DNA from 2 places in the Pseudoxanthomonas sp. JC1303 genome. Region 1 is predicted to be linked to the other one. Evidence: riboswitches for the same ligand, from Rfam matches in the RefSeq annotation. Region 1 holds a riboswitch; the other holds the start of a gene.
The links. A riboswitch is a leader RNA that binds a small molecule or an ion and turns the genes downstream of it on or off. The one in region 1 is predicted to bind cobalamin.

Region 1 (3,205 bases):
TGCGACCAGCGCACCGTCATCGGTGCCGGGCGCACCACGTCGCCGAAGATGATCGGGGGCTTCACACAGCGGCTGCCGTAGCTCTGCACCCAGCCCAGCTTGGTGAAGACGAAGCCATCCAGCTGCTCGCCGAAGTACTCGACCATGTCGTTGCGCTCGTATTCGCCATGCACCAGCACGTCGAGCCCGATCTGTTCCTGGAAGCGCACGCAGCGCTCGGTTTCGGCCGCCAGGAAGGCGTCGTACTCGGCGTCGGAGAGCTTGCCGGACTTGTGCCGCGCACGTGCCTGGCGCACGTCCTGGGTCTGCGGGAACGAGCCGATCGTGGTGGTCGGATAGACCGGCAGGTCGAAGGCGGCTTCCTGCACACGGCGGCGCTGCGGATAGGGCGATTGCCGACGGCTGTCTTGCGGCGTCAGGCGCGCCACGCGCTGGGCTACCTCGGGGCGATGCACGCGCGGCGACTGTCGGCGCGATTCAAGGTGGGCGCGTTGTTCGGCCAGGCCGGCGTCCGCGTCTGGCACGCCGTCCAGGGCGTTGGCCAACAGGCGCAGTTCGCCCAGCTTCTGGCGGGCGAAGGACAACCACGGCTTCACTTCTTCATCCAGGGTCTTTTCCTGGTCCAGATCGACCGGGACGTGCAGCAACGAGCAGGACGGAGCCAGCCACAATCGATCGGCACCCAGCTGGCCCTGCGCGTAGCGCGCCAGGGTCAGCGCGTTGTCCAGGTTGGTGCGCCAGACGTTGCGGCCATTCACCAGGCCTGCCGAGAGCACCCGCCCGGCGGGCAACGCCTGGAGGACCGCGTCGAGCTGTTCGGGTGCGCGCACCAGATCCACGTGCAGGCCGTCGACGGGCAGTTCGGCGGCGAGCGCGAGGTTGTCGCCAAGCGCGCCAAAGTAGGTGCTGAGCATCAGCTTGGGTCGCGTGGCCTGCGCCAATCGTGCGTAGGCCTCACGCAACGCGTCTTGGACCTGCGTCGACAGGTCCAGGGTCAGGATCGGCTCATCGATCTGGATCCACTCCGCGCCAGCGGCGTGCAGGTGCGAGAGCAGCGCGGCGTAGGCCGGCAGCAGGCCGTCGAGGAGCGCGAAACGGTCGCTGCCATCCACCGTCTTGGACAGATGCAGGAAGCTCACCGGCCCCAGCAGGACCGGGCGGGTGTTGAAGCCGGCAGCCTTGGCTTCCAGGAATTCGGCGACCGGCTTGTCGCCACGTAGCGCGAACCCTTGCCCGGCCTGCAGTTCCGGCACCAGATAGTGGTAGTTGGTGTCGAACCACTTGGTCATCTCCAACGCCCGCAGGTCGACGCCATCGGTCTGGCGTCCGCGCGCCATGGCGAAATAGGCGCCAAGCGGGTCGCCATCGGCCAGGGCGCGATAGCGCTGCGGGATCGCGTCGAACAGGAAGGCGGTGTCGAGCACCTGGTCGTAGAGCGAAAAATCGTTGCTGGGCAACAGGTCGGCGCCGGCCTCGCGCTGCAGGTGCCAGTGCCTGAGTCGCAGCTCGCGTGCGGTGGCCTGCAGCGTGTCCGCGCTGTCCTCGCCCTTCCAGTGGCGTTCAAGGGCGTGCTTGAGTTCCCGGCGTGGCCCGATGCGGGGAAAGCCGAGGTTGGTGACGATGGTCATGTGGATGGATCCTCATTGCGTGTGGGCATTGAGGAACGAAGGAACCGCGCGCCACGCGTCCGGACTTCCGGCTGCGACGTGCCACGCCAGCGACCTTCGCCCCCGCGGGCGAACCGGATCCACTACGCGAAACACGCACGCTCACCCCGTCCCGCCCGCGGTCGAATGCAGGGAGCGGAGTGCCCGTGCCGCTCCCGCGAGCGGTGCCAGGTCGAAACGGAAGACCGGTCTGGGTCTTCCGGCCGGGGCCGGTCTTCGGGCTCATGGACACGGCGCGGGACGCGCCACCTACTGTCCGCCGCTTCCCGGTGTCGCGTTGAAGCGACACCAGTGCTGTTGGCGGGGTTCGTTTCCAATAACCGCTGCGGGGCAGCTCCGGAATGGGCGCGCTCAGGCGCCTTCACCGGATTCCCGTTTAATTCATCGCTCCATGGGGATGAAGCGATGAAACCTTCGGCCCGCGCACAGTATGCGGAGCATCGGTTTGCGTCAAGCCGTGGAGGGGTCGGGACGCTGGACATGAAGCCTTGCCCTCAATCTGCAACCATGAGGCTTTCCTGCGTGGGTTCGGCCGATGTCCCTGGTGTTTCTGGCCTTAGGCGCGTTGCTGACGGCCGTGCTGTTCCGCTTGCGCTGGAGGCGCACGGCAGGCGTCGTCGCAAGCTGCTGGGTGATCGTGTTCTGGCTGCTGGGCAACGGCGTCCTGGCCGGCTGGATCGTGGCCATGACCCAGGCCGGTCAACGTGATCCGGTCCGACTCGCCTGGGCACCGGATTCGGTCATCATCGTGCTCGGCATGGGCATGCAGAAATTGCCGCACGAAGGCGGCATCGAGCCGCAGTCGCTGGCCTATAGCCGGATCCTGCGGGCGGTCCAGCTCTACGAGAGCTGCAAGGCGAGCACGCGGGGCTGCCGGGTGCTGATTTCCGGAGGCGATCCCGCCGGATTGGGCAACACCGAAGCGCAACTGTACGGCTCGCTGCTGCGCGAGGCCGGCGTGCCCGCCTCGGCACTGCTGGAGGAAAGTGCTTCACGTAACACCTGGGAGAACGCGAAGTTCACCTCCCGCCTGCTGTCAGAGGTCCCTCATGGCCCGCTGGTGCTGGTCACCTCCGGCCTGCATATGCGACGCAGCCTGCTGTACTTCGCCCATTTCGGCCTCCATCCCACCCCGGCGCGCAGCGACTACACCGCGCCGTTCTCGTCCTGGCTGCCCAACAGCTACAACCTGCTCATCACCGACCTGGCCTGCGTCGAGTGGCTGGGGATCGCCCGCTACCACTGGTACAACTTCCTGGGGAGGAACGACGCTCCGGTGAAGGCGATGCCCGATCCGGTCCAGCATCCACTGGATCGCCCAGTCACGCTGCCGCCGGCGCAATAGCGTTCGCATGGCGCGCGGGACACGCTATGCGCTGCGCTGAAACGCGCCACGCTTCCCCTGTCGAGTTTAGGCATCTGCCGAAGTACCGCGGCATCACCCAGCCGCTCAGATCGCTCCTACGGACCGGAGCGCCCAGCAGTGCGTGAGTTCGAGTCGCGTGGGCGATATGCAGGCAGATTCGTCGAACTTAAGC
Region 2 (3,205 bases), 950 kb from region 1:
GTGATTTCGTCCTGCTGAAACGAAATTGAACCGTTCGTCGGTCATGCGCGCTAAGCGTGTTGCAATGCACCAGAACGCTCGATATGCTGCGTCGCAACATCGAGCCACCGGCCACTTCTTCGCCAGCGACACGATCCCGATTCAGCGCAGGCGTTTCACGCCACGCACCCCAATTTGTGTGGGTCCCTCCCCCCGCACAAATCCCGGCCCGACAGGTCCCTCCCCCTGTCGGGCTTTTTTTATGCCCGCGCGGCTGTCCCCGGGCGCGCCGACGCCACCACGAGCGACCGCCTGCGCGTGTCCCGGGCGCCACCGCGCCACCGCGTTGATGCGCAACGCCAATGACAGTCCGAATCCAGAGGCGCGGCGTAGAATCGTGCCATGTCATTTGCCAGCCAGACCCTTTCGGGCACCAAGCCCGAGCAATACGCCCAGCTGCTGGAGCAGGCGCGCGGCCTGATGTACGGCGAAGCCGATCGCATCGCCAACGCGGCCAACCTCTCGGCCCTGCTCTTCAACGCGCTGCCCGACCTCAATTGGGCGGGCTTCTATTTCTTTGATGGCACCGAGCTGGTGGTCGGCCCGTTCCAGGGCTTGCCGGCCTGCGTGCGCATCGCCCTGGACAAGGGCGTGTGTGGCGCGGCCGCCAGCACCGGCCAGACCCAGCGCGTGCACGACGTGGAAGCCTTCCCCGGCCATATCGCCTGCGACGCGGCTTCGCGCTCGGAGCTCGTGGTGCCCCTGGTCAAGAAGGGCGCTCTGATTGGCGTGCTGGACATCGACAGCCCGCTGGTGGGCCGCTTCGACGAGGACGACCAACGCGGCATCGAAGCCATCGCCGCCGCCTGGGTCGAGGCCCTGGCATGAGCATCACGCAGCTGCGCAATATCGGGCCCAAGTCCGCCGCGTGGCTGCGCCAGGTCGGCCTGCGCAGTGAGGAGGACCTGCGCGCGGCCGGTGCGGTGGACGCCTTCATGCGGATCAAGCGCGCCGGCTTCCGTCCCAGCCTCAACCTGCTCTACTCCCTGGAAGGCGCACTGCGCGGCTGCCAGTGGCAGGACGTGCCCGAGGCCCGGCGCCAGGAGATGGTGGCGCAGGTCGAGGAAGCCGCCGCGGCCCTGCCGCCCCCGCGCGGCCGCCCCGCCGCCGCGCCGGTCACCACCACCCAGGGCAGCGAAGAGGGCGATAGCGCGCCCACGTTCGACTTCCTCGACAGCCCCGGCGGACACGACGACTGAGGTCGGCCGGCCCGGGATCGCGTACAATCCGCGCCGCTTTCAGGTGACCTGCTGCGCGCACCGCGCCGCGGGTTGAAACGGGAAGCCGGTGAGCCCCATGGAGGGGACGATTCCGGCGCTGCCCCCGCAACGGTAAGCGAGCCATGCCAACGCATCGGCCACTGTGTGCCCTCGGGCGCACGGGAAGGCGCGACGGCGGAAGTCCAGCACTTCCAGCTCGCAAGCCCGGAGACCGGCCTGACAGCACGGGTCCCTTTGGGCCCACCACCGGTTGCGATGCGGAGGGCGTCGCGGGTACCGCGCGACCTTCCCAGGCGCGTGCCGTCCGCCTGTCTTCCTTCGCGTGCAGCTCCTCCCCTGCTTTCCATGCGCGCGGGGCGCGCGACGGAGTACACGACACCATGCAGTACCGCTTGCTTTCCCTGGCCATCGCGCTGGGGCTTTCCGCCAATGCCGGCGCCCAGACCGCCGAGACGGCCACCGACCTTGATCAGGTCACCGTGACCGGCACCCGCACCGAGGTCGCCGTGCAGGACAGCCTGGTTCCGATCCAGGTCATCTCCCGCGCCGAGATCGAGCGCAGCCAGGCGACCTCTCTGCCGGAGCTGCTGGCCGGCCGCGCCGGCATCAACATCGCCAACCAGGGCGGACCGGGCAAGCTGACCAGTGTGTTCCTGCGCGGCACCGAATCGGACCACGTGCTGGTCCTGGTCGATGGCGTACGCATCGGCTCGGTCACCGCCGGGCTGGCCGCATTCCAGGACCTGCCGGTGGCGCAGATCGACCACATCGAGATCGTGCGCGGCCCGCGCTCGAGCCTGTACGGCTCCGAGGCCATCGGCGGCGTCATCCAGATCTTCACCCGTGACGGTGGCCAGGGCCTGACCACCTATGCCCAGGCCGGCTTCGGCACCCACGACCTGCGCAACCACAGCGCCGGCTTCAGCTACCGCGGCGATCGCGGCTGGCTGTCGGCCAACGCCGGCTACCAGGAAACCGACGGCATCAACGCCTGCCTCGGCACCGCCGGCAATGCCGAGGCCCCGTTCGGCGCTGGCTGCTATGCCGACGAGCCAGACCGCGACGGTTACAAGAACACCTCCTTCGGCTTGCGCGCCGGGTACCGCCTCACCGACACGCTGGCCCTGGAAGGCAACTTCCTCAACGCCGACAGCACCAACGAATTCGACGGCAGCCTTTTTGGCGGCAACCTCGCCGACAACCTGCAGCGCGTGGCCGGCGGCAAGCTGACCTGGACGCCGTCGGAGGCGTTCAAGCTGACGGTGCAGGCCGGGCGCAACGACGACCAGGCCGACAATCACTACGTCGATGCCGGCACCGGGACGCGCACTTATGTCAGCACCTTCGACACGCGTCGCGACACCGCCTCGGCGCAGGCCGACTACCAGTTCGCCGAAGGCCAGACGATCACCCTCGGCGGCGACTGGCAGAACGACCAGGTCACCAGCACCACCGACTACGAGGTGGCCGACCGCGACAACACCGGCGTGTTCGCCGAGTACCAGGGCACCTTCGGCGCCCAGTCGCTGCAGGCCTCGGTGCGCAACGACGACAACGAGCAGTTCGGCTCGCACACCACCGGCAGCCTGGGCTATGGCTTCGGCTTCGGCGACGGGTTCAAGTTCACCGCCAGCGCCGGCACCGGCTTCAAGGCGCCCAACTTCAACGACCTGTACTACCCGGGCTTCAGCAACCCGGATCTCAAGCCGGAGAAGAGCAAGTCGCTCAACCTGGGGCTGGCGCAGTACGGCCAGGGCTGGAACTGGACCTTCAACGCCTACGAGACCCGCATCGAGGACCTGATCGGCTACGACACGGCTTTCAACGTGGTCAACGTGGACAAGGCGAAGATCCGCGGCGCCGAGCTGACCGGCTTCATCACCCTGGCCGGCCTGGACATCAACGCCCAGCTCAGCCACGCCGACGCGCGCGACGACGGCGATGGC

Region 2: linked by a shared signal. The riboswitch ahead of btuB (TonB-dependent vitamin B12 receptor) and the one ahead of metE (5-methyltetrahydropteroyltriglutamate--homocysteine S-methyltransferase) in region 1 are both predicted to bind cobalamin.

The regions. Positions count from the first base shown of each region.
Region 1 covers NZ_CP185958.1:1,857,203-1,860,407, reverse strand. Annotated here, with positions in the region: gene metE (5-methyltetrahydropteroyltriglutamate--homocysteine S-methyltransferase) at 1-1,628, opposite strand, end outside; cobalamin riboswitch at 1,858-2,099, opposite strand; gene ACORQU_RS08150 (YdcF family protein) at 2,203-3,012, shown strand.
Region 2 covers NZ_CP185958.1:908,525-911,729, forward strand. Annotated here, with positions in the region: gene ACORQU_RS04100 (GAF domain-containing protein) at 382-867, shown strand; gene ACORQU_RS04105 (TfoX/Sxy family protein) at 864-1,238, shown strand; cobalamin riboswitch at 1,263-1,493, shown strand; gene btuB (TonB-dependent vitamin B12 receptor) at 1,640-3,205, shown strand, end outside.